Regions from separate parts of the Rhizobium sp. BT04 genome, predicted to be linked through region 4. Evidence: predicted binding sites of a transcription regulator. Region 4 holds the regulator's gene; each other region holds the start of a gene.
The links. The regulator PhoB, encoded in region 4, activates phosphate uptake and scavenging genes when phosphate is short. The targets are predictions, from matches to a motif close to TGTCATNNANCTGTCAT.
Positions count from the first base shown of each region.

Region 1: the regulator PhoB is predicted to act here: its motif matches at 5,351-5,367, upstream of QMO82_RS19165 (esterase-like activity of phytase family protein).
Region 2: the regulator PhoB is predicted to act here: its motif matches at 2,298-2,314, upstream of QMO82_RS33680 (acid phosphatase).
Region 3: the regulator PhoB is predicted to act here: its motif matches at 2,411-2,427, upstream of QMO82_RS21850 (DUF2794 domain-containing protein).

Region 1 is NZ_CP125652.1:2,164,602-2,171,985, forward strand. It holds gene QMO82_RS19135 (mechanosensitive ion channel family protein) at 1-1,322, opposite strand, end outside; gene gnd (phosphogluconate dehydrogenase (NAD(+)-dependent, decarboxylating)) at 1,528-2,559, opposite strand; gene QMO82_RS19145 (SRPBCC domain-containing protein) at 2,696-3,178, opposite strand; gene QMO82_RS19150 (helix-turn-helix transcriptional regulator) at 3,247-3,582, shown strand; gene QMO82_RS19155 (helix-turn-helix transcriptional regulator) at 3,654-4,220, shown strand; gene QMO82_RS19160 (NAD(P)-dependent oxidoreductase) at 4,288-5,271, shown strand; gene QMO82_RS19165 (esterase-like activity of phytase family protein) at 5,511-6,995, shown strand; RNA gene ssrS (6S RNA) at 7,062-7,220, opposite strand; gene QMO82_RS19175 (cell division protein ZapA) at 7,289-7,384, opposite strand, start outside.
Region 2 is NZ_CP125653.1:527,747-535,130, reverse strand. It holds gene QMO82_RS33685 (IclR family transcriptional regulator) at 1-573, shown strand, start outside; gene QMO82_RS33680 (acid phosphatase) at 628-2,172, opposite strand; gene QMO82_RS33675 (cytochrome-c peroxidase) at 2,367-3,656, shown strand; gene QMO82_RS33670 (isopenicillin N synthase family oxygenase) at 3,958-4,983, shown strand; gene QMO82_RS33665 (hypothetical protein) at 5,048-5,179, shown strand; gene QMO82_RS33660 (ABC transporter ATP-binding protein) at 5,206-6,924, opposite strand; partial or broken gene QMO82_RS33655 (ABC transporter permease) at 6,949-7,384, opposite strand, start outside.
Region 3 is NZ_CP125652.1:2,742,595-2,749,978, reverse strand. It holds gene acnA (aconitate hydratase AcnA) at 1-1,190, shown strand, start outside; gene QMO82_RS21855 (thioredoxin family protein) at 1,424-2,164, shown strand; gene QMO82_RS21850 (DUF2794 domain-containing protein) at 2,451-2,852, shown strand; gene QMO82_RS21845 (GNAT family N-acetyltransferase) at 2,859-3,416, opposite strand; gene QMO82_RS21840 (Bax inhibitor-1/YccA family protein) at 3,527-4,255, opposite strand; gene QMO82_RS21835 (ABC transporter permease) at 4,436-6,979, opposite strand; gene QMO82_RS21830 (ABC transporter ATP-binding protein) at 6,976-7,384, opposite strand, start outside.
Region 4 is NZ_CP125652.1:3,585,019-3,592,402, forward strand. It holds gene pstC (phosphate ABC transporter permease subunit PstC) at 1-376, shown strand, start outside; gene pstA (phosphate ABC transporter permease PstA) at 373-1,695, shown strand; gene pstB (phosphate ABC transporter ATP-binding protein PstB) at 1,711-2,526, shown strand; gene phoU (phosphate signaling complex protein PhoU) at 2,571-3,284, shown strand; gene phoB (phosphate regulon transcriptional regulator PhoB) at 3,463-4,146, shown strand; gene QMO82_RS25750 (GcrA family cell cycle regulator) at 4,459-4,992, opposite strand; gene QMO82_RS25755 (aspartate aminotransferase family protein) at 5,417-6,616, shown strand; gene argF (ornithine carbamoyltransferase) at 6,656-7,384, shown strand, end outside.

The sequences.
Region 1 (7,384 bases), 1.4 Mb from region 4:
AGCTTGCCGTTGATATAGGCCTTGATGACGTGCCAAAGCAGGTCGGCGGCAAGCAGGATGACGATGCCGCCGATAAGACCGCGCGCGATCTTGTCGGCCATCGTATCGCCGGCGGCCATCGTATCGGCACCGACGCCGAGCATATGCCCGAGCCAGATGGCTGCAAGGGCAATGATCAGCGCCCGCACGCCGCGGTCGAGCAACACTGCCGCGATACGGCGCGTGGCAAGGAAGCTTGCTTCGGTCTGCTGCAGCGATTTCACCGCAAGCGTCGAGACGGCAAGCACGCGCGGCAGCAAAAGCAGGTAGATGCCGAGCCAAAGCAGCCAGTTGAAGCCCGCCACCCAGATGCTCCACAGCAGCAGGAAATAGACGGTGAACGACCAGGAGACCCCGTGACCGCGCTTCTCGTCCTTGTGAGGTCGCGACCAGACCGCCTCGATCGCAATCAACAGCAGGCCGATACCGAGGAAATAGCCGATCAAGAGCCGGACGCTCGGAGAGTAGCCGAGCGGCTCCATCGATTGGATCAGCGCCCAGCCGAAAATGAAATAGATGACGAACATCGCGCAGCGGCGATACCAGAAGAGCGCGACGGCGCGCCCCGGCATGATCGGAGCGGCAACGCCTTGCCGCTCTTCCTCGGCCCGCGCCAGCCCGATGAGATCGATCAGCACGCCGCCAAGGCAGATCGTAAAACGCTGGACGATGAGCGCAACGACGCAGACGATCGCGATGCTCTGGCTGAGCGGCGGCCAGCTGAGGCTGAGAAGCGTGAGCACCGTTGCCGCAGCGAAGATCAGTGCCGGAATGACACGCGACGCCAGATGCATACCCGCCATCTCAACCAACCGGCGACGGCGGCGGCGGAAGGCATAACGGGCAATGCTTTCGACGATCCCGCCGAGCAGGAAGATCGCCAGGAACTGCGCCACCATGCGCGGCCAGCCGCTGGCGGTGATTTCACCGAGGAACAGCGAGGACGCATTGCCGATCTGCGAGGGCAATGCCATCGCCGCATCGGAGACCATCGAAACATGCCGGCGGGCATGCTGCAGCAGACCCGACAGGATCGACATCTGGTTTTCAGACGCTGCATTGGCCGCAGGCGCCGCAGCCATCTGCGTCGACATCCATTGTTTGACCTCAGGCGTCTGCATGAGCTGCATCATCTCACGCACCTGGGCCGGCGGGGCCGCAGCGGCCGGCACTTGCGCCGGCGGCGTTTGGGAAAAGCCAGGCGAAACCGCCGAGCAAAGCGCAAGCAATGCCAGCATGCCTGATATGGCGGCCTTCAAGCCCCCTGCCATGCCACGCTCCATGACCGCCTCCAATGAAATGTCGGCCGCTTGGATGAAGCAGCCCCGACATTGTGCAATGGATACTCGCGACCGTTGCCGCCAGCAAGCAGTAGGAAAACCATACCGATGGCTAGGAACGGCGACGTCGCCGCCCTCGAAACGAAGCGCTGCGCTCGCCATTTCGGCAGGACGGCTTTGTCGGAATGGTGCGGAAAGTCGTCTTCCTTCAGGACTTCGGAGCAGGCTTTTCCACATGGCCGCCGAAGCCTGCGCGCATCGCCGACAGCACCTTATTGGCGAATTCGTCATTGTCGCGCGAGGAGAAGCGGCCGTAGAGCGCGGCACTCAGCACCGGCGTCGGCACGCTTTCGTCGATTGCCGCCATGATCGTCCAGCGGCCTTCGCCGCTATCGGAGACGCGGCCGGCATATTTCGACAGCGCCGGATCGGCATGCAGCGCATCGGCTGTAAGATCGAGCAGCCAGGAGGTGATGACGCTGCCGCGGCGCCAGACTTCGGCGACATCCTGCAGGTTGAAATCATACTGGAAATGTTCCGGATGGGCGAGCGGCGCGGTTTCCGCATCGGCCTCATGCGAGGCGGCGCCGATATTGGCGTGTTTCAGAATATTGATACCTTCGGCATAGGCGGCCATCAGACCGTATTCGATGCCGTTATGCACCATCTTGACGAAATGACCGGCGCCATGCGGGCCGCAATGCAGGTAACCCTGCTCCGCGGTGCTGGCTGCAGCCGCTTCGGCGCTCCGGTTCGGCGAGGCTTCCGTCTTGCCGACGCCGGGCGCCAGCGTCGCGAAGATCGGGGAAAGGTGTTCGACGATGCCCTTCTCGCCGCCGATCATCAGGCAATAACCGCGCTCGAGGCCGAAGACACCGCCGCTTGTGCCGACATCGACATAGTGGATGCCCTTGGTGATGAGGTCGGCGCCGCGACGAATGTCGTCATGGTAATAAGAGTTGCCGCCGTCAATGACGATATCGCCATTCTCAAGCAGCGGCACCAGGCTCGCCAGCACCTTGTCGACGATCGCCGCCGGCAGCATCAGCCAGATCGCGCGCGGATGGGTGAGCTTCGAGACGAATTCCTGGAGCGAAGCACTGCCGATCGCACCGAGGCCTGCGAGCTCGGCAACGCTTTCCGGCCTGGCGTCGTAGACGACGCATTCGTGACCGCCTCGCATCAAGCGCTGGACCATGTAATTGCCCATGCGGCCCAAACCAACCATGCCAAGCTGCATAATGAATCTCCTGGAAACCGAAATGAAGTCTCGAATCCGGAAATTAGCACCCGCAGTGTGACAGGCAAGCGAAGTCTCGACCTGATTGGCGAATGCGACGATTGCGCCGCCGATCTCCTGCAGACCGATGCGCTCGTCAAGCGTCAGGTGCGCTGGCCGGCTCTCCCTTCATTTCGCTGAGGAACATGCCCTCCCGCAGATTGATGCCGTATTCGACGAAGGCCTTCATGCAGCAGAGCATCTGCGTCCAGCCCTCGCAGTTGAGATAGGTGCCGCGCCGACCGGCATCGTCTTCGCGCCAGCCGGTTTCGGCGATGGTCACCAGCGTGCCGCCATCCTCCAGCGGTTTGAAGTTCATCTCCACCATCGTCTTATAGGTCGCCTTATCTTCGGCGGTGCCGCCGTCCCAACTGAGCACGATGCGGCTTTCGGGCACGAGTTCGACCACCTCAACCGCAGCATCCTTCCACCAGGTTACCGTCGTGCCCTGGACGAGCGGCGCGCTCGCCCCGCCGATCGTGGTGAAATAGCTGCTGAGCTTCTTCGGGTTGACGACGGCGTCGAATACCTCTGCGACGGGACGTCCGATGCGGCCGGAAACACGGATTCCGAGAGACATGGCACTTCTCCTCTTCTCCATTGCTGTTTGTCATGGCGTCCAGCGTCATTGTGTTATAAAAACATAACATGTCAAGCGAATCAAAAGACGATCCGGTTTTCAAGGCGCTGGCCCACCATCGCCGCCGCGAAATCCTCGACCGGCTCAAGGATGGCCCCCGGACCACAGGGACGCTTTGCGAGATGTTTCCGCAGATGGACCGCTGTACGGTAATGCAGCATCTGAAAGTGCTGGAGGAAGCCGATCTGGTCATCGCCAGGAAGGAGGGCCGCGAGCGCTGGAACCACTTAAACAGCCTGCCGATCAAGCACATTTACGACCGTTGGATCAGCGCCTATGCCGGCCATGCGCTCTCTATACTCGACCGGCTGAGAAGCGATCTCGAAGGCCAGCCGGAAGAGTGATCCGCGCAACCCAGCTTGCTGCCCGGTCCGCCGAAGCCTTATGCTGGCAAAAATGGCATGGGATCAGACGGATGACGATATCGGGAGCTGGCATACGCCGCATGCGGCTGCTGCGCGGCATGAAGCAGCAGCATCTCGCCGAACTCCTCGGCGTCAACCAGACGACGGTGTCACGCTGGGAGTGCGGACAACTCGCGCTGTCGCCCGAACAGGCCGTCCAGCTGGAACGGATTTTCGCCTCACCGCGACATGCCGCGGCTGATGCGGCGCTGAAGCGACTGGTCGAGGATTCCGTCCGACCGGTGCATCTGATCTGCGACAGCACCCACCGGCTGCTCTCCGCCTCCCGCCCGCGGCAGGCGGAATGGCGGGCGCCGCTCGCTGCCTTTCTCGGCCGCTCGCTTTTCTCCTACGCATCTGCTGAAATCACCGCGGCCGAGCAGTCGCTGGAAGAGCGCGGCTGGCATGAGGGCAGGCTTTCGTCACTGACCCTCGATACCGGCGCCAACGGCAATGCGCTGCTGCCGATCGCCGCCGGCCGCGTGATCTGGGAAAGGATCATGCTTTCCGATGGCAGCGCCGGCCGCCTTGTCACGACCATCGGCGAGCCTGCAGCTTTCCTGCATTCCCGTGCATAATTTATGCGTTGTCCCGGAATGCCGGTCTTTATAGCGTCCGCCTCCTGAACGGTCGGGAGGCGATGTGATGACGATACTGGTGACGGGAAGTGCCGGCCATCTTGGCGAGGCGCTGATGCGCACTTTGAAGGCCGAAAGCCGATGGGTGCGCGGCATCGATATCAAGCCCTCGGCTTTTACCGATATGGTCGGCTCGATCGGTGATCGCGCCTTCATCCGGCAAGCGATGTCAGGCATCAGCTGCGTCATCCATGCCGCGACGCTGCACAAGCCGCATGTGGCGACCCATGACAATCGCGATTTCCTCGACACCAATATCGCCGGCACGCTGAACCTGCTCGAAGCAGCCGTCGCCGCAGACGTCGCAAGCTTCGTCTTCACCAGCACCACCAGCACCTTCGGTGCGGCTTTGACGCCGGCCGCCGGCGCACCGGCAGCATGGGTGACCGAGGACGTGCTGCCGGTCGCAAAAAACATCTACGGTGTCACGAAGCTCGCCGCCGAAGGTCTGTGCGAACTCTTCGCCCGCAAGTCCGGCCTGCCGGTGATCATTCTCAGGACATCGCGTTTCTTTCCCGAAAACGACGACGATCCTGACATTCGCAGCGGCTATCCGGCGGAAAATGCCCAGGCCAACGAGCTTCTTCACCGCCGCGTCGATATCGCCGATGTGGCCGGCGCTCATCTGCTGGCGCTCGAAAAGGCGCCGGCAATCGGCTTCGGCCGCTACATCGTCTCCGCCACGACGCCGTTTCCGGCAAGCGATCTTGCCGCAATCAGGCACGACGCGCCTGCTGTCGTCGAACGGCTGTTCCCAGGTGCAGGCGCCCTCTATGCATCACGCGGCTGGAAGATGTTTCCAACGCTCGACCGTGTCTATGTCAACGCGCGGGCAAGGCGGGAACTCGGCTGGCAGCCGCGATATGATTTCCGTTTCGTGCTCGATTGCCTGCGCGACAACAGGGAATGGCGCAGCCCTTTGGCGCTTGATGTCGGCTCGAAAGGTTACCACGACGTGGTCTTTGCTGAAGGGCCTTATCCCGTGGGATAGGGCAGCAAGCTGGACTGCGGATAGGCGAAAGCCCGACATTCTCCCGGCATGGCCTTTTCGCTGCAAAGCGTCATCCAGATATCATGATGCTGTCATAAACCGTCTGAGGGGATATGGGGCGGCGAAATCCAGGGCGTGTTCTGCCATCGGGAAATCGAATCCAGGGCCGGGGTGTCATTTGAAGCGGTGTCCAGCCCGGGCGGGCCGCTGCAGGAACGCTTTGACCGAGAGGGTATTTCATGAAGAACATCAGATCATACGCGCGGCTGTTTGCCGCCATTATTGCGGCATCCGCCGCCATTCCGGCCGTCGCAAGTGCCGAGAATTCCGCCACTGTCGACGGCCTCGCCTTCGTCAACAAGGGCCTGGTCGGCATCGGCCGCATCCCGGCCAACCAGCGTGACAAATTCGGTGAGACCTTCGGTTCCGGCTCCGGCATGGCGATCGATTCCGCCGCCTGGAGCCGCGACGGCGCCAGCTACAAGGGCACGCTCTACCTGCTGCCAGACCGTGGCTATAACGCCGTCGGCACCGTCGACTATCGTCCGCGCCTGAACACCATCTCGATCGGCCTGACGCCGACCGCTCCGGGTGCGGCACCCGAGGCCGGCAAGGAACAGTCGGGCGTTGACGCAAAGCTCGTCGATTCCACGCCCTTCGTCGACGACAAAGGCGGCGACATGACCGGTCTCGACCCGGAATCCGGCGTCCGCCCCGCTGCCGGCAATTTTCCGCCACTGCCGCAGGCGGTGAACGGCAAGATCGCCCTCGACAATGAAGCCATCATCCGCCTGGCCGACGGCACCATGTTCGTCAGCGACGAATACGGGCCTTATATCTACCACTTCTCGGCCGACGGCCGTCTGCTGTCTGCCACCCAGCCGCCGAAGGCGCTTTTGCCGATGCGCAAGGGCGCGTTGAGCTTTGCCTCCAACAATCCCGGCCCCCGCGCCTCCGCTCCGGACCCGAAGGATCCGGAGACCGGCCGCCAGAACAATCAGGGTCTCGAAGGCATGGCGATGACGCCTGATGGTAAGTTCATCATAGCAGTGCTGCAGTCGGCCGCCCGTCAGGACGGTGGCGATTCCAGTTCGACCCGCCAGAATACCCGCGCCATGGTCTATGACGCCGCCGATCTAAATCACCTGAAACTGGTGCACGAATATGTCGTGCCGCTGCCGGTGTTCAAGGACGCCAAGGACAAGACGACGATCGCCGCAGAGAGCGAAATCGTCGCCCTTTCCGACAAGACCTTCCTGATGCTCGCCCGCGACAGCGGCAACGGCCAGGGTCTGAAGGGCGATACCTCGCTCTACCGCAAGATCGACATCGCAGACCTTTCCAAGGCGACCGATATCGCCGGCAGCGATTTCGATGCAGGCAAGCCGATCGCGCCGAAGGGCGTCCTCGATCCGTCACTGACGCCGGCGACGCGGACACCACTCATCGACCTCAACGACAAGGCCGATCTCGCCCGCTTCGGCCTGCACAACGGCGCGCCGAACGACAAGAACAATCTGTCGGAAAAATGGGAAGCCATGGGTCTGGCAAGCGTTCTCGACCCGAACCTGCCGGACGATTATTTCCTGTTCGTCGCTAATGACAACGACTTCCTCACACAGGATGGTTTCCAGGTGGGCGCCGCCTACAAGGCGGACGGTGGTGCCGATGTCGACACCATGTTCCAGGTCTTCCAGGTCACCCTTCCGGGCTTGAAGAAATAGCGGATGCGTTGAAAATGGCGGACGCTGCAGCCGCGTTCGCCGTCTTCGTCGTGATGAAGAGGAAAGGTGCGATCCACGACCACCGATGGATGTTTACGATCCTGGGTGCCTACAAACGTAGGTGGGCGCCGTGTGTCCAGGCCCACGGGCCTGGCCAGGGACAGCTCCCTTTGGATCGAGTATGGCCCCAGGGATTGTGGTTCCTGTCGAGAGGCGCAGACCGCACCGCGATATATAAGGACGTTTGCGCGGGCGCGCCAGTGGCGGCAGCAAGTCGTCCTTATTTAATTGAGTCAATTGAGTTCGGGGGCGGGCCGGCCGTTCAGTTTATCGGTAATGCCGCGAATGCGGGTTGAAACCTCGCTGAGCGCTGCCGCAAGATTTTCTTC
Region 2 (7,384 bases), on a different replicon from region 4:
TTCACCCTGACGCCGAAGATCCTGCGGCTTGGCCATGCCTATCTCGCGGCGACGCCGCTGCCGGCGCTGCTGCAGCCGCATCTCGATCTGCTCTCGGAAAAGGCCGGCCAGAGCGCCTCGGCCTCGGTGCTGGACGGCACCGACATCGTCTATATCGCCCGCGCCGCGCAGCGCCGCGTCATGTCGATCAATCTCACCCCCGGCAGCCGCCTGCCCGCCTATTGCGCCTCGATGGGCCGCGTGCTGCTTGCGGCTCTTGCCGAAAACGAGGCGCGCGCCATCCTTGCCCGCAGCGAGTTGAGAAAAAATACGCCGAATACCAGGATCGACCCGGACGAACTCATCACAGAATTCCGGCGCGTCCGCGCCGAGGGCTACGCCATCATCGACCAGGAGCTGGAGATCGGCCTCTGCTCGATCGCCGTGCCGATCGATAACGACCGCGGCGAAACGGTCGCGGCGATCAATATCGGCACTCCGGCCGCCCTCGTCCCGGCCGCGGAGATGAAGGAGCGCTATCTGCCGCTGCTGAGGGAAACGCAGGCGGCGCTGCGGCCGCTGCTGCGCCGGTGACGCAGGCCCCAAGCTTGACCGGCCCCGGTCGAAACCGGAGCCGCTCGTGATCGATCAATACGTCAGGTCAAGCGCGGCTGTGAGGTCGCCCATCGGCGGCCGGCCGTTGTCGCGCAACGCCGTGTCGCGGGCGACGATGCCGGGCAAAACAGGCAGATCGTAGCGCGCGGTGATCAGGCGGATGATCGAGGTCGTGTCGTATTGGGTATGATCGACCGTGCCGGCCTTGGCGAAAGGCGAGATGATGAAGGCCGGAATGCGGTTGCCCGGGCCCCAGCGATCGGCCTTCGGCGGCGCGACGTGATCCCAGAAGCCGCCATTTTCGTCATAGGTGACGATCACCAGCATATGGCCCCATTGCGGACTCTTCTCGAGATGCGAGACAATATCGGCAAGATGCTGGTCGCCGCTCGACACATCGGCATAACCGCCATGTTCGTTGAGGTTGCCCTGCGGCTTGTAGAAGGACACCGCCGGCAGCTTGTCGTCGTCGATGTCTTTGAGGAAGGCCTCGCCGGCCAGGCCGCCATCCCTGAGATGTTCGGCGCGCGCCGGGGTGCCGGGGGCGAAATTGGCGAAATAGTTGAGCGGCTGGTGGTGGAACTGGAAGTTCGGCACCGGCGTCGCGTTCTTGCCGTCAAGGGCTGCCTGCCAGGCACCGCCATACCAGGCCCAGCTGACGCCCTTCAGCGACAGCAGGTCGCCGATGGTGGTCGCATGCTGCGGCGGCAGCGTCGTCGCCGCCGTGGGATCGGCATAGGCCGGATCACCGTCCTTGGCCGGCGGATTGGCGCTCGGCTCGTAGGGCGGCTGCATGGTGTTGACGGCGTAGAAGTCGGGCGTCAGCGTGCCGTCGGAGACGAATTTAGGCGCGCCCTCCAGCGCCGATTTCGGGGCGTTTTCCGCCACAACAAGCGAGGTGCCGTCGGCATCGACCTTGGCGATCACAGGCTTGGCCGGGCTCTTGTCGGCATCGGGATAATAGGGCGCACAGGCGCAGACCAGTGCAAAGTGGTTGAGGAACGAGCCGCCGAAGGCGCCCTGGAAGAAGTTGTCGGCCAGGACGTATTTCTTGGCAACCTGCCACATCGGCAGGATCGAGCCGTCATAATGGCCCATGACCAGGCTGCCGGAATCGGCCCAGGCGACAAACTTGTCGTTCTTGCCGCCGTCGATCTGCATCTGCTCCTGGTAGAAACGATGCCAGAGATCGCGGGTGATGACGGTCGGCGCCTGGGCAAAACCCTTGGGATCGTCGATCGCGAAGCTGGCATTGGCAAGATGAGCCGACTGCCCCTCGGTGATGGCAGGGGTCACGCCCTTGGCGGTCAGGCCGCCCCAGGCCGGCGGCAGTTCGGCGAGCGGCTGACCGTCGCGGTCGAGCTGGCGGGCCTCATCGGCGCTGACATTGGAAAGGCCGTTGGCGCCGGGAAAGCCGCCATAGAGATTATCGAAGCTGCGGTTTTCGGCATAGATGACGACGATATTGTCGATCTTGTCGTAACCGGCCGGTGCCGCATGGGCTGATGCCGCCACCGCACACGGCACGAAGGCCGTTCCGGCGAGACAGATGGAATGCAGGAGTTTCAGTCTTTTCACGGGGCACCTCATGGCTAGGGGCGTTGGCTAGAGGGAGCGAAGAACGCTCGGGGGCGCCCAAACGCTATTCCGGCCGTCTATCAACTTTGTGACATCAGGGTTGCCGTGATGCCGCAGGGAATAGCCGTCATCAATTTGTTGCAACCAGGTTCGATCATGGAGGAAATCAGTCTTAAGCTATTGGAATCCTTATCATGGCAATCAAGACCATCTGGTTTGTCCGGTCCGGCCTGGCGGTGAGCATGGGTGCGGCGGCGCTCTGTCTGGCCATTCTGCCGCTGCGGCAAAGCAGCGCGGCGGTGGCTGTCGGCGTGCATCCCGGCCCGATGTCGCGCACCGAGGCCTTCGCCCGGGCCGAGCAGCTGACCGCGCTCGGCCGCAAGATATTCTCAGACGCCTCGCTGTCGGCCTCGGGACTGCAGGCCTGCGCCTCCTGCCATGATCCCCGTCATGGCTTCGGCCCGGCATCGGCGACACCAGTCGAGATGGGCGGCCAGCATATGGACCGGCCGGGCCTGCGCGCCGTTCCGACGCTGCGTTACCTGCAGGCGGTGCCCGCCTTCACCGAGCATTATTACGATTCCGAGGACGAGGGCGACGAAAGCGTCGATAACGGCCCGACCGGCGGCCTCACCTGGGACGGCCGGGTCGATCACGGCGCCGATCAGGCGAAGATCCCGCTGCTCTCGCCCTTCGAGATGGGCAACAAGGATGCGGCCGAGGTTGCGGCCAAACTGCGCAAGGCGTCCTACGCCGCCGACATCAGGGCGGCCTTCGGCGAGAGCGTGTTCGACAATCCTAAGGACACATTCGACGCCGCCACCGAGGCGCTCGCCGCCTTCGAACAGAGCGGTCCGGATTTCTATCCCTATTCCAGCCGCTACGACGCCTTCCTCGCCGGCAAGGCGACGCTGACCGCGCGGGAGCTGCACGGACGGCAGCTGTTCGAGGATCCAGCAAAGGGTAACTGTTCGAGCTGTCACGTCAGCGAACCCGCCGATGACGGTGAGCCGCCGCTCTTTTCCGACTTCGGCTTCCTCGGGCTTGCCGCGCCGCGCAACATGGCGATTCCGGCCAATGGCGACCCCGGCTATCACGACCTCGGCCTCTGCGGCCCACAACGCACCGATCTTGCCGGATATAGCGAATATTGCGGCCTGTTCCGCACCCCGACGCTGCGCAATGTCGCGTTGAAGAAGAGTTTCTTCCACAATGGCTATTTCCACGCGCTGCGCGACGTCGTCGCCTTCTATGCGACGCGCGACAGCGATCCCGGCCGCTGGTATCCGAGAAATGCCGACGGCACGGTCCGCAAGTATGACGACCTGCCGCAGGCCTATTGGGACAATCTCAACCAGGATCCGCCCTTCGGCAGGAAGCCCGGCGATGCGCCCGCCCTCACCGATCCCGAGATCGACGACATCGTGGCCTTCTTGGGAAGCCTGACGGATGCCGATCTGCAGCCGGAGGCAACCGGGCATTAGGGCAATTCCAGGAAAGGTGCGAAGCGGTTTTCCGGCCGGAATTGCGTGAAAACAAAGAGATAGAGCATCTCCGTGATTCGGAGAAAAATGGAAATGCTCTAGGCACGCAAGATCGCAGTGTGATCGGCGGCAGGCGAATAATCTACAAATTTGCTCGAAAAATAAAATGCGTTTTCCCCGATCGCCGAATTATCGCATCAGCCCTCGTTGAACATCGCCCCGCTGCTTGGGACATTATACCGGTCGAAGGTGCCGTTTCCGGCATGGGCTCGACGCGAGTTTCAGCAAGAAGGAAAATGCCGTGACCGCTGCAGCAAGGACGCTTCCGATACTCGATCTCGGGCGTTTTGCATCCACTCATCCGGAACGACAGCAAGCCCTGGCGGAGCTTCGCGACGTCAGCCGGACACTCGGATTTTTCTATCTCACCGGCCACGGCATTCCGCAGCAACGGATCGACGATCTGACCGACCTCGCACGCCGCTTCTTCTCGCTGCCGGAAGAGCAGAAGCTGGAAATCGAGATGCGCAAGTCGCCACAGTTCCGCGGCTATAACAGGGCCGGCTTCGAATATACCCGCGGCAAGCAGGATTGGCGGGAACAGGTCGATTTCGGCCCCGAGCGCCAGAGGCTGGAGATCGGCCCGGGCGATCCCCCATGGAAGCGGCTGTTCGGCCCGAACCAATTCCCCTCGGCGCTTCCGCACATGCGTGCGGCCGTGCTCGAATGGATCGAAGAAGTGACCGGCGTCGGCCTGAAGGTCCTTCAGGCATTTTCCGAGGCACTCGGCCAGAGCCCGGATGTCTTCGCGCCGATCTATGCCAACGGTCCGAACCAGCTTCTGAAGATCGTGCGGTATCCCGGTCGCGATCAGACGGAGAGTGACCAGGGCGTCGGCGCCCATAAGGATGGCGGCTTCGTCACCATCCTGTTGCAGGACGTCATCGGCGGCCTGCAGGTGGATGACGGCGAAGGCGGCTGGATCGACGCGCCGCCTATCCCAGGCACCTTCGTCGTCAATGTCGGCGAGCTGCTGGAACTCGCCTCCAACGGTTACCTCAAGGCCAATATCCACCGCGTCGTTACGCCGCCGGCCGGCGGCGACAGGCTGTCCATTCCGTTCTTCCTCGGCGCCAACCTGGCAGCCACCATCCCTGTTCTCGATTTGCCGCCGGCGCTTCTGGCGGAGGTGCGGGGCGTGACGCAGGATCCTCTCAATCCCTTGTTTCGCGAGGTCGGCCGCAATGTGCTGAAATCCCGCCTGCGCTCGCATCCCGACGTGGCGCGGGAGCATCATGCGGACCTATTGGACACGCAAGCAATATAGACCTTGACCGCCCGGCCTTCACCGAAGGGCGCCGGGATCGACACATCCGGCGCGGGGGCCGCCCATGAAGCTGAATACGTCTTCGATCATAACCGTGATCCTGCTTGCGGCCATGTTCGGCCTCGTCGCGCTCAATCCCTTCGGCAGGAATATCGTCGTTCACCAAGACGTCGGGCCGACACTATCGGCGAAGTGAAGTGTATTCGCCGACCTGCCCTCGGTCTAAGGAGCGGCTCGGGAACTCGCCCAGAAATGCCTCTGATCGGCCGCCAAGTTCGGGACCGACGCGATGAGGGAGCGCGTGTAGGGATGCTGCGGACGGTCGAACACCTGCTCCACCGATCCGCTTTCGACGATCACCCCATCCTTCATGACGGCGATCCGGTGGCTCATATGCTGGACGACCCCCAGATCATGCGAGATGAACACCATCGAAAGCCCCAGCCGCTGCTGAAGGTCGGCCAGCAGATCCAACACCTGCGCCTGCGTCGTCACGTCAAGCGCAGACACCGGCTCGTCGCAGATCAAAAGCTTCGGTTCGGCCGCCAGCGCCTGTGCGATCGAAACGCGTTGACGCTGCCCGCCGGAAAGCGCTGTCGGGCGGCGCGCGAGCAATTCCGGCGCGAGGCCGACCATCTCGATCAGCTCCGCCACCCTCCGCCGGCGGGCCGCCTTGTCGAGGCTGCCACCCAGCCGTAGCGGCTGTTCTATGATGCGCTCAACGGTAAACCGCGGATCGAATGAACTCAAAGGATCCTGGCTGATCGTCTGGATGCCGGCTCGCACCGGCCGGCGGGCGGCTTCGGTCAGCGTACTCCAAGGCCCCCCGTCGAAGAGCACCTCGCCGCTATTCGGGCTGCGCAGCGCCAGCGCAATCTTGCCGAGCGTCGTCTTGCCGGAGCCGGATTCGCCGACAATGCCCAGCGTTTCTCCACGACCGATCTGCAGCGACACGTCGCTCACCGCTTCCAGAAGGCTGCCGTCGGGACGCCGGAAGCTGACGGAGACGTTGCGGACCTGCAGCAGCGGCTCGCCATCCACCGGCGCCCGGCCATAGGCCGGTGCGGCATCGGGGGCGCTCAGACGCCGGCCGCGCGTGGCGCCTGTGGGAACCGCAGCCAGCAGGCGGCGGGTATAGGCGTGCTGGGGGGCGGAGAGCACCTCTTGCGCCAAGCCTGATTCAACGACACGGCCATTCTGCATGACCGCGACGCGGTCGGCCAATTGCGCCGCAACGGCGAGGTCATGGGTGATCAGAAGAACGCCGAAGCCGGCGCGCGCGAGGCCCTTGAAGACCGATAGAACCTGCTGTTGGACGGTCGCGTCGAGCGCCGTGGTCGGCTCGTCGGCGATCAGCAGACGCGGCTCGCCCGCCAGCGCCGATGCGATGAGGGCCCGTTGCCGAAGCCCTCCGGAAAGCTCATGCGGATATTGGGCGGCGCGGAGTTCCGGATCCGCAATGCCGACGCGCGTCAAAAGTTCGCTGACGCGCGCCGCCACCTGCGATCGCGCCGCCAGCCGATGCGCAAGCAACGGCTCGGCAATCTCGCGCCCCACGGTGCGCAGCGGGTCGAGGGAAACCAGGGCGTCCTGCAGCACGAAGCCGATCTCGCGCCCGCGGATCTCCCGCCAGGCCCGCTGCGATTGCCGCAGCAGATCGAGCGGCCGGCCGTCATGCCCCGCCAGCACCATCTTGCGGGCCTGGACATGCGCATGCGGGCCGGCAAGGCCGACCAGCGCGCGCGCCGTCACCGACTTGCCCGATCCGGACTCGCCGACCAGCGCGAGGATCTCGCCCGGCGCGATCCGCAGGGAAAGATCCGAAACGGCCTCGACAATGCCCTGCGGCGTGTCGAAGGCGACATGCAGCCCATCGATCTCGAGGAGCGGCGGACCGGACGAGGCGAGGATGGGCGGGCGCGGACCGGGTCTTATGTTCATCAGGCATCCCCCCCGGGCCAGAAGCGTCTGCAATCGCCTGGCGACAAGAGTGATCGAAATCACCGAGACCGCGACCACGGTGGCCGGCAGCAGACTTGTCCAGGGAGCAATGTCGATGAAATTGCGGCCGTTCGCCAAGAGCGCTCCCCATTCGGCGGCAGGCGGTACGACGCCGAGGCCGAGAAAACTTAAGGCCGAGGCGGTCAGCACCGAGGCGCCGACGCCGATCGTCGCGAGAATGACCAGCGGCCGAACGGCGTTCGGCACGATATGCTCGATGATGATCGTCCAGGGATGTTCACCGATCGCCACGGCATGCTCGACATAGCCGGAGAGCTTGACCTGCAGGACTTGCGAGCGGATCAGCCGGGCGTAACCGGCGATGGAGGAGAGGCCGACGGCCAGCAGGGTGTTGAGCGGCCCGCGCCCGAGCACGGCGATCACCAGCAGCGCCAGCAGT
Region 3 (7,384 bases), 840 kb from region 4:
TCGGCTGCACCACCTGCATCGGCAATTCCGGCCCGCTGCCGGCGCCGATCTCGAAGACGATCAATGACAAAGGTCTCATCGTTTCCGGCGTTCTTTCCGGCAACCGTAACTTCGAAGGCCGTATCTCGCCCGACGTGCAGGCGAACTACCTCGCATCCCCGCCGCTTGTCGTCGCTTATGCGCTTGCCGGCACGGTGCAGAAGGATCTGACCAGGGAGCCGATCGGTGAGGACCAGAGCGGCAACCCGGTCTATCTCAAGGACATCTGGCCGACTTCGAAGGAAGTCCAGGAATTCATCCTGAAATACGTGACCCGCGAGCTCTACGAATCCAAGTACGCCGATGTCTTCAAGGGCGACGTCAACTGGCAGGCCGTCCAGGTTCCGCCGGGCCAGACCTATGCCTGGGACGACAATTCGACCTATGTTCAGAACCCGCCCTACTTCGTCGGCATGGGTAAGAAGGGCACTGGCGTTTCCGACATCAAGGGCGCCCGCGTTCTCGGCCTGTTCGGCGACAAGATCACCACCGACCATATTTCCCCGGCCGGTTCGATCAAGGCGGCATCGCCGGCAGGCGCCTACCTGCTCGGCCACGAGGTCGCCGTTGCCGACTTCAACCAGTACGGTACGCGTCGCGGCAACCATGAAGTGATGATGCGCGGCACCTTTGCCAATATCCGCATCCGCAACCACATGCTCGGCCCGAACGGCAAGGAAGGCGGCTACACCATCCACTACCCGTCGAAGGAAGAGACCTCGATCTACGACGCGGCGATGCAGTACAAGGCCGAGGGCGTGCCGCTGGTGATCTTCGCCGGCGTCGAATACGGCAACGGCTCCTCGCGCGACTGGGCTGCCAAGGGTACCAACCTGCTCGGCGTCAAGGCGGTGATCGCCCAGTCCTTCGAGCGCATCCATCGCTCGAACCTGGTCGGCATGGGCATCATTCCCTTCGTCTTCGAAGAGGGCACGACCTGGCAGAGCCTCGGCCTCAAGGGCGACGAACTCGTCACCATCGAAGGTCTGGAAAAGATCAAGCCGCGCGAGAAGAAGATCGCCAAGATCACCTATGGCGACGGCACCGTGAAGGAAGTTCCGCTGCTGTCGCGCGTCGATACGCTCGACGAGGTGGTCTACCTCAACAATGGCGGCATCCTGCAGACGGTTCTGCGCGATCTCGCTGCCTGATTTTTAAGAGACTCGACTGATAATGGCCGCCGGAGAGCAGTTTCCGGCGGCTTTTCTTTGCGGCGACAGTAATTTGGCCAGCTCACGATGATTTGTTTTCCGCGGGTTCCGGCAGCGCTGCGTCTCACCCGTTCGTGACTTTTCGTTTGGACCCGGAAGGATTATTCGTACGTTCATATGTCAGAGCCTCCGGTTCCAACACGCCGTCGGCGCTGAAAAAGAGGTGCAGGTGAATGTCCCCCCGTTTTTTGATTCCGCTGATCGCCGGCGTTGTTCTCTCAGGCCCCTTGCAGGCCGAAGACGGCACGCCGAAAGGTGTCGTCGAACTGTTCACGGCGCAGGGCTGCTCTTCCTGTCCTCCGGCTGATGCCGCTTTCCGCAAGCTGGTGAACCAGGGCGATGTCATCGCGCTCGCCTATCATGTCGATTACTGGAACTATCTCGGCTGGGCCGATACGCTGAGCTCCAAGGAAAACACCGAGCGGCAATACGGCTATGCCAGAACGATGGGCCGCAGCAACGTCTACACGCCGCAGGCCATCGTCAACGGGCGCGGCCATCTGGCCGGCGCTGATCTCAACGGCATCAACGGCAAGATCGACACCTATAGCAGCGAAGGCAACGGGCTGACCGTCCCGATCAGCGCGGCGATGCGCGGCGACGAGCTGGAGATCAAGATCGGCGCGGGGCAGGGCAAAGCCAATGTCGTGATGGTCTATTTCGACAAGGAAAAGACGATCGACGTCGAAAAAGGCGAAAACAGCGGGAAGAAGCTGTCCTATCTGCACAGCGTCACCAATGTCGAAACGGTCGGTATGTGGGACGGCAAGGCGACCAGTCTGACGCTGCCGGCGAGCGTCCTGCAGCGGCCGCAGCTCGAAGGCTGCGCGATCCTGCTACAATCGGCGACCGACAACGGCGATCCGGCTGCGATCCTTGGCGCGACCGTGGTGATGGCTGGAAAAAACATCTGAGATTTCATCCGGTTGCGGATGAAGTACCGGGCGGCCCGGCTGAGCGTATTCGGGGCTGGGGTTAAGGTCGATACGCTCCGCCGGGCCCTTTGGCGCGCTGGCGCCAAACCGGGGATTCATAATTCTCCTGCAAATGAGGCGCTGTTTTGACTGAAATGCGGCGCTGCAGAGAAAGCGTTAGCGCTATCAGACTGCGGCCGAATGTGACGGGCGGTACTCTTGCAATTTGCGGCGGGTCGGGCACACTGTCACTCTCCTGTCACAAGCGGAGGCCTTGGGAGACCTGATGACAGATCAGCCGGATTTGCGACACGGCGAAAGCCGTTCCGTCGACAATAGTTCCTCAGTCGTCGTCGATCTCAGGGAATACAAACAAAGCAAGGACCCGCTTCCGGTGACTTTTCATCGGCGCGAACTGGACGCGATCCTGTGGATCTACGGCCGCATGGTCGGCGACGGCGAATGGCGCGACTACGCGATCGATCACCTGAAGGACAAGGCGGTCTTCTCCGTCTTCAAGCGCTCCGGCGAAATGCCGCTCTTCCGCATCGAGAAAAATCCGAAGATGGCGGCCAAGCAGGGCGCCTATTCGGTGATCAATATCCACGGCACGATCCTGAAGCGCGGTCACGAGCTGAATCAGGTGCTGAAGGTGTTCGACAAGGCCCTGAAGCTCGTCGACAAGTAGGCCGTATCAGCCGGCAAACAGCGTGCCGGGATAGGTGGACGGATCCGGAGCGGTTGTCATGCCTTCGCCGAGGGCGCGCTGCATGACCATCGTATCCAGCCAACGGCCGTGCTTGTAGCCGGTGCCCCTCATCAGGCCAACCTCCACGAAGCCTGCCTTGAGATGAAGCGCGATCGAGGCAGGGCTGGCACCGCCGATGACGGCGGTCATTTGACGGAAACCGAGATCGGTGCAGCGGTTGATCAGTTCGGCCATCAACAGTTTGCCGACGCCGCGTCCGCGCGCCTCAGGGGCCAGATAGATCGAATCCTCGACCATCCAGCGATAGGCGGGGCGCGTGCGAAAGGCCGAGGCGTAGGCATAGCCGAGCAGACCTCCGTCGGCATCGACGGCGGCGATATAAGGATAGCGCTGGCTGACGATCGCCGAAAAACGCTGCGCCATCTCGGCCTCGGAAGGCGGCACGATCTCATAGCTCGCCACGCCGTTCAGGACGGATTCGCGATAGATATCGGCAATGGCGGGAATGTCGGCTTGCGAGGCATCGCGCAGGAGGAAGGACATTTCGGGGGCTGGTCCATCGGAATGAGAGGGCTTACCTAAAACCACTGCTGCGAAACCGGCGCAACAAAAAAGGCGGCCGAAGCCGCCTTTTCGATCTCAGTCCGTCCTGCTTATTTGCGGTTGCCCATGAACTGCAGCAGGAACATGAAGAGGTTGATGAAGTCGAGATAGAGCGTCAGTGCGCCCATGATCGCCTTGCGGCCGGCGACAGCGACGTCATCGGCTTCCAGGTACAGTTCCTTGATCCGCTGTGTGTCGTAGGCGGTGAGGCCTGCGAAGATCAGAACGCCGAGCACCGAGATCGCGAACTGCACGGCCGACGAAGCCAGGAAGATGTTGACCAGCGAAGCGATGATCAGGCCGAACAGACCCATGATCAGGAACGAGCCCATCGCCGACAGGTCACGCTTCGTCGTGTAGCCGTAAAGCGACAGCGCGCCGAAGGAGGCGGCGGTGACGAAGAAGGTCTGCACGACGCTCTGGCCGGTGTAGATCAGGAAGATCGACGAGAGCGACAGGCCGACAAGCGCGGCATAGATCGCGAACGTCGTCTGGGCGGCGCTCACCGTCATGCTATGGATCCGGAAGCTCAGGAAGAACACCAGAGCCAGCGGCGCCAGAATGACCACCCACTTCAGCGGGCTCACATAGATCGCCTGGCCGAAAGCGGTCAGTTCGCCGTTGGCGAAAGCGAATTGGAACGACAGATATGCGGCCACACCGGTGATCGCCAGACCCAGCGCCATCAGGTTGTAGACCTTGAGCATATAAGCGCGCAGGCCTTGATCAATCATCTCGCCGGTCTGAGCGCGGCTTTGATAGTTACGAAGATCAGCCATAGTTTCCTCTTACAAGCTCCGATGGAGATACGGTGTCGGGGTTTTCGACCCGGGCGCCGCTGCGGAGCTCCAGCATGCCTGCGGATAATATGAGGCTTTCGCCCCTCGCAAACAAGAGCCTTGCGAGGGCTCGGCCGGTTAAATCGCCGTAAGGTGAAGGGTTTGGGTGCCGCTGCCGGCTCAAAGCTCGCGCAAGACAGGTGCCGCTTTCTGCCCGAGGATGCGCCAGGTGCCGATCAGGCCGATGCCGACGGTCAGGACGAGCGCGGTCACCAGCGTCAGCCCTGCGACGTCGGGCAGAAAGGTCGAGGGCAGGCGCATGATGCGGGCGACGATGAACCAGGCGGCGACGCCGCCGGCGATCAGCGCGAAGATTGCGGTCGCGAGCCCGAGGATCAGATATTCGTAGCTGAAGGCGCGGATCAGCATGGCGCGGGTGGCGCCGAGCGTCTTCAGCACCACCGCGTCATGGGTGCGCGCCCTGTTTCCGGCGGCAAGCGCGCCGGCAAGGACGAGGATCGAGGCGATGAGGGCGACGGAGGCCGCGGCGCGGATCGCGGTCGCCAGCTGCGCGACCAGCTGATTGACGATATCGATCGCATCCTTGACGCGCACGCTGGTGATCGTCGGATAGGTGTTGGTGACGGATTTCAGGATCGCCGCATCTTCGGCCGGTGTCGAGGAGGGATCGGTCAGGGTCGCCAGCCAGGCATGCGGGGCGCCGCGGAAGGTGTTCGGCGAGAAGACCATGACGAAATTGATCGACAGCGATTCCCATTGGACGCGGCGCAGATTGGCGATCTTCGCGGTGATATTGCGGCCGAGCACGTTGACGGTCACCTTGTCGCCGATCTTGAGGCCGAGTTCATGGGCCTCTTCCGAGGAGAAGGAGACGAGCGGCTCGCCGCTGTAATCCTTGTCCCACCAGCTGCCTTCGGTGAGGGCGGCGTTTTCAGGCAGAGTGTTGGCATAGGTGATGCCGCGGTCGCCGTTCAGCACCCAGCGGCCGGCCGCCGGCACGTCCATCTTGGTGACGTCCTCGCCGTTGAAGGCGACGATCCGGCCGCGCAGCATCGGCACTTCGACGAGCTTTCCCTGCGGCGCCTGCGCCTGGACGAGATCGCGGAAGGCGTCGACCTCGGCGCTCTGGATATCGACGAAGAAGAAGTTCGGCGCACCCTCGTTCATGCGGCCGGTCAGCTGCTGGCGCAGGTTCCCGTCGATCAGGGTCAGCGTCACCAGCAACGCCAGGCCAAGGCCGAGCGAGAGCACGACCGAGGGCGTCAGTGCGCCGGGGCGGTGGATGTTGCCGATCGCAAGCCGCAGCGCCGGCGAATTGACGCGCGGGCTGCGGCGCGCAAGCCAGGCGATCGCTGCTGCGACGAGGCGCAGGACGACGAAGGCGAAGACGATCGCGCCGACGAAGACGACGGCGATGAAGCGGTCATAGGCGGTGAGGACGGCGAGGCCGGCGAGAGCGGCCATGAACAGCGCGGCAAGCAGGATATAGGGCCAGGACGGCAGGCGGCGGGCTTCGAAGCCCTGCTCGCGAAAGAGTGCGGTCGCCGGCACTTCGCGGGCATGGCCGAGCGGCAGGATGGCGAAGGCCAGCGTCGTCAGGATGCCGAAGAGCGTCGCAAGCAGTAGGGCGCCGGGATAAAGGGTCGGCGTGGTCGAGACCGGCAGGAATTGCGCCAGGAACTGCGCGGCGAAGATCGGCGACAGGGCGCCGATGATCAGACCGATCAGGATGCCGCCAAGCGCGATGATAGCGATCTGGAAGAGATAGATCAGCACGACGACCTGCGCCGGCGCGCCGAGACATTTGAAGGTGGCGATGGTGGTGCGTTTGGCATCGAGGAAGGCGCGCACGGCATTGGCGACGCCGACGCCGCCGACGATCAGCGCGGTGAGACCGACCAACGTCAGGAACTGCGAGAAACGGGTGATGTTTTCGGTGAGCGAGGGTGCGGCGCGGTCGCTGGTGCGGATCGCCCAGCCGGCGGAGGGGAATTCCTTGGCGGCACGCGCCTGGATGCCCGACATCGCGGCCTTGTTTTCCAGCCGGATCTTATAGGCATGCTCGACCAGGCTTCCCGTCTGGATCAGCCCGGAGGCTTCGAGCGCCCGGCGGCTGACGAGCAGGCGCGGCGCAAAGCCGAAACCTTCCGACAGCGCATCCGGCTCGGTTTTAACAGTGCCTGTTATGCTGAGCTTGACATTGCCGAGCAGCAATTCGTCGCCGACCGCAAGGCCGAGCCGATCGAGAAGCAGCGGCGCTGCGACCGCGCCATAGGTGCCGCCCTGGCCTGAAAGCAGGGCTGCGAGCGGATAGTCCGGCTCGGCGACGAACTTGCCGTAGAGCGGGTAGGCGTCGTCGACCGCCTTGACCTCGACCAGCGCCTGGTCGGAACCGTCAGGCTTGCGGGCCATCGAGCGCAGGCCCGTCGAGACCGACACCGTGCCCAGGCCTTCGAGGAAACCCAACTCCTGAGGCGTGGCTTCGCGGTTGTTGAGCTCGAAGCGGACGTCGCCCGCCAGCAGCTCCTGCCCCTGCGAGGCGATCGTGTCGGTGATCGACTGCGAAACGGAATTGACGGCGGCGATCGCGCCGGTGCCGAGGGCGATGCAGGCCAGGAAAATGTAGAAGCCGCGGATGCCGCCGCGCAGCTCGCGCAGCGCCAGGCGAAAAGCGAGCGACACGCGCGGTGTGATGATCCTCATGCGATCGCAGCCTCGCTGCGGCGGGCGGCGCTGTCGCCTTCGATCCTGCCGGAACGGACGCGGATCTGGCGCGAGCAGCGGTTGGCAAGCGAGACGTCGTGGGTGACGAGAAGCAGGGTCATGCCGCGTTCTGCCTGCTTGGCGAACAGAAGGTCGGCGATCTGGCGGCCGGTCTCGGTGTCGAGATTACCGGTGGGCTCGTCGGCGATCAGCAAAGCGGGCGAGGGGGCGAGCGCCCTGGCGATCGCCACGCGCTGCTGTTCGCCGCCGGAAAGCTGACCGGGATAATGGTTCAGCCGTTCACCGAGGCCGACCGAATTCAGCTCGCGATGGGCGATCTCGAAGGCGTTGCCGACATTGGCGAGTTCCAGCGGCACGGCGACGTTCTCCAGCGCTGTCATATTG
Region 4 (7,384 bases):
CGCCGTGCCGCGGGCCCTGCGTGACGGTTCGCTCGGTCTCGGCGCCACCCGCTCCGAAACCATCAAGAAAGTGGTCTTGCCGGCCGCTCTTCCCGGCATCGTCGGCGCATTGCTGATGACGGCCTCGCGCGCCATCGGCGAAACCATGATCGTCGTGCTGGCCGCCGGTGTCGCCGCCCGCATCCAGATCAACCCCTTCGAGCCGATGACGACGGTGACCGTCAAGATCGTCAACCAGCTGACGGGCGACCTCGAGTTCACCTCGCCGCAGACGCTGGTTGCCTTCGCCCTTGGCATCACGCTGTTCTGCATCACGCTTTGCCTCAACATCTATGCGCTCTACATCGTGCGCAAATACCGGGAGCAGTACGAATGACGGATATTGTTTCTCCCACATCAGGCGTCACCGTCTCCAAGGCGCCTGCGCGCCGCGATATCGGCATCAAGCGCCGCTACGCCGCCGAGCGCCGGTTCCAGGCCTATGGCATCGCCGCCATCACCTTCGGTCTCGTCTTCCTGTTCATCCTGCTGTGGACGGTGATCGGCAAGGGCTACACCGCCTTCCAGCAGACGGCGATCACGCTGCCGATCGAATTCACCGAGAAGACGATCGACCCCGACAATAAGCGAGCGACCGACCCCTCGGTTCTGGTCGCCGCCAACTATCCGGTTCTCCTGCGCGACGCGATCGTCAAGCAGCTGAACATCAATGCCGCAAGCCGCCCTGACGTGCGCGATGCAACCGCTATGCTCTCCAAGGGTGCGCCGATCCAGCTGCGCGATATGGTGATCGCCGATCCGTCGATCATCGGCAAAACAGTCAATGTCACCGTCCTCGCCGACGCCAATGTCGACAGCGCCAGCAAGGGCCAGATCGATCTTAAGGTCGATGAGAAGAACCGCAAGGTCAACGACAAGCAGGTTGCCTGGATGAACGAGCTGAAGGCGAGCGGCGCTCTCCACAAGCAGTTCAACACTGGCCTCTTCGTCAACGGCAATTCCAGCCGTCCCGAGGCCGCCGGCCTCGGCGTCGCCCTCATCGGTTCGCTCTACCTGATGCTGATCGTGCTCGTGCTCGCTCTGCCGATCGGTGTTGCCGCCTCGATCTATCTCGAGGAGTTTGCGCCGAAGAATAAGCTGACGGATCTGATCGAGGTCAACATCAACAACCTCGCCGCCGTCCCTTCGATCGTCTACGGCCTGCTCGGTCTGTCCGTCTTCATCAACTTCATCGGCCTGCCGCGCTCGGCCTCGCTGGTCGGCGGCCTGGTGCTGACGCTGATGACCCTGCCGACGATCATCATCGCGACGCGCGCAGCACTTCGCGCCGTGCCGCCGTCGATCCGCGCCGCAGCCCTTGGCCTCGGCGCCTCGAAGATGCAGATGGTGTTCCATCATGTTCTGCCGCTCGCCATGCCCGGCATCCTCACCGGCACGATCATCGGCCTGGCGCACGCGCTCGGCGAAACCGCGCCGCTGCTTTTGATCGGCATGGTCGCCTTCGTCGCCAACGCGCCGACCACACCGCTCGATCCCTCGACGGCCCTGCCCGTGCAGGTCTATATGTGGGCCAACGAGGCCGAACGTGCCTTCGTCGAGCGGACTTCGGGTGCCATCATCGTCCTGCTCCTGTTCCTGATCGTCATGAACATGGGCGCCATCCTCTTGCGTCGTCGCTTCGAGCGCCGCTGGTAAACGGAGTTAAACATCATGAACATGTTGACGGAAGCTGCAGTTGAAAAGGCGCTGGATCACAAGATGAGCAACGTCCCGTATAAGATGATCGGAAAGGATGTTTCGGTTTACTACGGCGAGAAGCGCGCGCTTTTCGACGTGAACCTGAACATCCGCGAAAACACCGTAACCGCGCTGATCGGCCCTTCGGGCTGCGGCAAGTCGACCTTCCTGCGCAGCCTCAACCGCATGAACGACACGATCGACGGCTGCCGCGTCACCGGCAAGATCACGCTTGATACCGACGATATCTATGATCCCGATATCGACGTCGTCGAACTTCGCGCCCGCGTTGGCATGGTCTTCCAGAAGCCGAATCCGTTCCCGAAGACGATCTATGAAAACGTCTCTTACGGCCCGCGCATCCATGGCCTCGCCAAGTCGAAGGCCGATCTCGACCAGATCGTCGAGACCAGCCTGCAGCGCGCCGGTCTCTGGAACGAAGTCAAGGACCGCGTGCATGAATCCGGCACGGGTCTTTCGGGCGGCCAGCAGCAGCGCCTCTGCATTGCACGCGCCGTCGCCGTCAGCCCTGAAGTCATCTTGATGGACGAGCCCTGCTCGGCGCTCGACCCGATCGCCACCGCCAAGGTCGAGGAGCTGATCCACGAACTGCGCGAGAACTACACGATCGTCATCGTCACCCACTCCATGCAGCAGGCCGCGCGCGTCTCGCAGCGCACCGCCATGTTCCACCTCGGCAATCTCGTCGAGGAGAACGACACCGACAAGATGTTCACCAATCCCGACGATCCGCGCACCCAGGACTACATCATGGGTCGCTTCGGCTGATTTTGGCGTTACCAAGCCTTTCCGTTATTCGAGGATAAAGCCCCATGGCATCGACACATATTTATTCTGCCTATGATGATGATCTGAAGTTCCTTTCCAGGCGGATTTCCGAAATGGGTGGCCTGGCCGAACAGATGGTCGCCGAATCCGTACGGGCGCTGGTCAACGGCGATACCGCGCTGGCGCAGAAGGTCATCTCCGACGATGTGATCCTCGATCACGCCGAACGCGAAATCGGCGACAAGGCGATCGTCACCATCGCCCGCCGCCAGCCGATGGCCGCGGACCTGCGTGAGATCATGGGTTCGATCCGCATCGCCGCCGATCTCGAACGCGTCGGCGACCTCGGCAAGAACACCGCCAAGCGCGTCATCGCCGTCCAAAGCACCGGCGTTCCCCGCAAGCTCGCCCGCGGCCTCGAGCATCTGTCCGAGCTGGCGCTCGTCCAGCTCAAGGAAGTGCTCGACGTCTACACGACGCGCGCCGCCGACAAGGCGAATGCGATCCGCGAGCGCGACAACGAGATCGACGCGATGTACACCTCGCTGTTCCGCGAGCTCCTGACCTACATGATGGAAGACCCGCGCAACATCACCAGCTGCACGCATCTTCTCTTCTGCGCCAAGAACATCGAGCGCATCGGCGACCACGCCACCAACATCGCCGAGACGATCTATTACATGGCGACCGGCGCGCAGCCGGAAGGCGATCGTCCGAAGGACGACAGCGCCAACACCGTCGGCGCGGTTACGGAATAATCGCCCGGACAGCCCGGGCCAGTCGCCCGGACAGCCCGGGCCAGTCGCCCGGACCAGTCAATTGCATGCGCGCCCGTGCGGGCGCGCAAAGAGGTCGCAGCCAGTTTGTGAATTTGCGCAGGATGCATTGCTTAAATCACCCCCGGTTTAAGGATCATGCGCGAGGAGACCGAGACGCATGATCCCGAGAGTTGCAGTTGTTGAAGACGAAGAAGCCCTGAGCGTGCTTCTTCGCTACAATCTCGAAGCGGAAGGCTTCGAGGTCGATACCATCCTTCGTGGCGACGAAGCCGAAATGCGGCTTCAGGAGCGCACGCCCGATCTTCTGATCCTCGATTGGATGCTGCCCGGCGTCTCCGGCATCGAGCTCTGCCGGCGCCTGCGCATGCGGCCGGAAACCGAGCGCCTGCCGATCATCATGCTGACGGCGCGCGGCGAAGAGAGCGAGCGCGTCCGCGGACTTTCGACGGGGGCCGACGATTATGTCGTCAAGCCCTTCTCGACCCCTGAGCTGGTTGCCCGCGTCAAGGCGATGCTGCGCCGCGCCCGTCCCGAGGTGCTGTCGACGGTGCTGAAGTGCGGCGATATCGAGCTCGACCGCGAAACCCACCGCGTCCATCGCAAGAGCCGCGAAGTCCGCCTCGGCCCCACCGAATTCCGCCTGCTGGAATTCCTGATGTCGTCGCCGGGCCGGGTCTTCTCCCGCTCGCAGCTTCTCGACGGCGTCTGGGGCCACGACATCTATGTCGACGAACGCACCGTCGACGTCCATGTCGGCCGGCTGCGCAAGGCGCTGAATTTCTCCAACATGCAGGACGTCATCCGCACCGTCCGCGGCGCCGGGTATTCGATGGAAGCCTGAGGGCTGCGTCACTACAGCTCGGCCGACGGCTCTTTCGTGATGCTCGGGCTTGTCCCGCTGCTGTCCGGTTCGCGGCGATGGACTGCCCCTCATCCGGCTGCCGCCACCTTCTCCCCGCTCGCGGGGCGAAGGGACCCCGCCGCGACGTCTCCGTTCCCCTTCCTACACCTCTCGTGTGGCACGTCCCCTCGCCCCGTTTACGGGGAGAGGGTTAGGGTGAGGGGCAGCCATAGCCGCAATGAGCGCTTCCATCCACGCATAAAAAAACGGGCCACGCGGCCCGTTTTCTGCATTCTAACGATGCTGTTCTTCTCAGCCAGCCCGCGCTGCCGCCCGGCGGCGTTCGTTGACCGGCTGGTAGGCGAGCTTCTGGTGATAGCTGCAATAGGGCGAATTGTCGGGGGATTCGCAGCCGCAGAAGTGGAAGTCGTCCTTCAGCGGATCGCCGACCGGCCACTTGCAGGTGCGTTCGGTCAGTTCCGTCAGGCCGAGGCGGCGCGAAATCGGCACGACCACGTTGCCCCTCGGCACATATTCCATTTCCTCGATCGTTTCGATCTCGATCTCTTCCTTCAGCATCGTTGCGCCCTGCTGGCGGGTAACGGTGCGGGTGGTGACGCGAGAGGCGTAGTTCGGCGCGCGCGGTGCCGCTGTATTGCGCTTCGGCGTTCGCGCCGCGGTGCTGGTGCCGCCGGCCTTGGCACGGCCCGGAAGGCTCAGTCGGTGAACCTTGCCGATAACAGCGTTTCTGCTGACACCGCCAAGTTGCGCCGCGATCTGGCTGGCGCTCAGTCCTTCGGCCCAAAGCTTCTTGAGTTTCTCGACCCGCTCGTCTGTCCAGTTCATGCCCTGTCTCCACCTTTTGCGTTGGTGATGGCAGAATCCCTCACCGTTGTCCCGGGAGCTCCGAAACAAGAAACGCTTGATCAATTTTGGTGACTAGTTCCGCCGCATGCAGTCTAGTAATTGAACTTTAACCTAGTGTGAGGCTGACTCCGTGACAAGAGTCGCATGAATCCGGATGAATCGAATTCGTAGTTTTCCCCAACTTGCTGCCCCTGCGTGGCATTTCTGCAATAATGCCTGTTGAAGACTGAAAATGCCGCTGCACACCCTTGCTGCATGCGCTAAGGGCGCAGTTTTGTTGACATTGCAGCGCGAAAAGGAAATAGTGCCAGTCGCCGCCGCAAGGCGGCATTTTTGATTTTTCGGGCCTGGTTTTCTTAGCCGGAGTCAGTCGCCCCATAACTTTAGATCGGGAGATCGCGCCATGGCTGAAGCCGCGCCGCTTTATGACACCTATTCTCGTGCCCCGCTGCGGTTCGAGCGAGGCGAGGGCGTGTGGCTGATCACCGAAAGCGGCGAGCGATATCTCGATTTCGGCGCCGGCGTCGCCGTCACCTCGGTCGGCCACAGCAATCCGCATGTGGTGGGCGCCCTGAAGGAGCAGGCCGACAAGGTCTGGCACCTCTCCAACATCTATGAGATCCCCGGCCAGGAGCGCCTGGCCAAACGGCTGACGGACGCCACCTTCGCCGACAAGGTGTTCTTCACCAATTCGGGCGCCGAGGCGCTCGAATGCGCGATCAAGACGGCGCGCCGCTATCAGTATTCCAAGGGCCATCCCGAGCGCTTCCATATCATCACCTTCGAAGGCGCCTTCCACGGGCGGACGCTGGCGACGATCGCCGCCGGCGGCCAGGAGAAATATCTCGAAGGCTTCGGCCCCAAGGCGCCGGGTTTTGATCAGGTGGCTTTCGGCGATATCGAAGCGGTGCGCGCCGCGATCACCGATGCCACGGCCGCAGTCCTGATCGAGCCGGTGCAGGGCGAGGGCGGCGTGCGTCCCGCCACCCCCGAATTCATGAAGGCGCTTCGCCAGATCTGCGACGAACACGGCCTGCTGCTGATCCTCGACGAGGTCCAGACCGGCGTCGGCCGTACCGGCAAGCTCTTCGCCCATGAATGGTCGGGCGTCACCCCCGACATCATGGCGGTCGCCAAGGGCATCGGCGGCGGGTTCCCGCTCGGTGCCTGCCTTGCCACATCAGAGGCTGCCTCCGGCATGAAGGCCGGCACGCATGGCTCGACCTATGGCGGCAATCCGCTTGCCATGGCCGTCGGCAGCGCCGTGCTCGACATCATTCTCGCCGATGGCTTCCTCCAGCAGGTGCGCGACGTAGCACTGGTTTTCCGCCAGGGCCTCGCCTCGCTGAAGGATCGCTATCCCGATGTGATTGAGGATATCAGAGGCGAGGGGCTGTTGCTCGGCGTCAAGGCCGCCATTCCCTCGGCCGAACTGCTGCAGGCGATCCGCGCCGCCCATCTGCTCGGCGTGCCCGCCGGCGACAACGTCATCCGCCTTCTTCCGCCCCTCGTCGTCACCGCCGAGGAAGCCCGCGAGGGTCTTGCCCGCATCGAGCGCGCCGCCGAGAGCATTCGCGCCTCCAAGGTCAAGAAGACGGCTTGAAGAGATTGCCGCCCTCGGGCGCAGACAGGTAAGAAGACCATGGCTCCTAAACATTTCCTCGATCTTTCGGCGGTCACCTCTGCCGATCTCAGAACCATCATGAACGATGCGCTCGCCCGCAAGCAGGCCTTCAAGGCCGGCACCGGCGACAAGCCGCTCGCCGGCAAGATGCTGGCGATGATCTTCGAAAAGCCGTCGACGCGCACCCGCGTCTCCTTCGATGTCGGCATGCGCCAGCTCGGCGGCGAAACGCTGTTCCTGTCCGGCACCGAAATGCAGCTCGGCCGCGCCGAAACGATCGGCGACACCGCCAAGGTGCTGTCGCGCTACGTCGATGCGATCATGATCCGCACCACCGAGCATTCCAGGCTGCTGGAACTCGCCGAGCATGCGACCGTGCCGGTCATCAATGCGCTGACGGATGACACCCATCCCTGCCAGATCATGGCCGATATCATGACCTTCGAAGAGCATCGCGGCCCGATCAAGGGCAAGACCATCGCCTGGACCGGCGACGGCAACAATGTGCTGCATTCGCTGGTCGAAGGGGCTGCGCGCTTCGGCTATCGCATGAACATGGCCGTGCCTCTTGGTTCGGAGCCCAAGGATCACTATCTGAACTGGGCCCGCAATGAGGGCGCCGAAATCATGCTCTGCCATGATGCCGACCGTGCGGTCGAAGGCGTCGATTGCGTGGTGACCGATACCTGGGTCTCCATGAATCAGGAACATCGGGCCCGGGGTCACAATGTCTTCCAGCCTTACCAG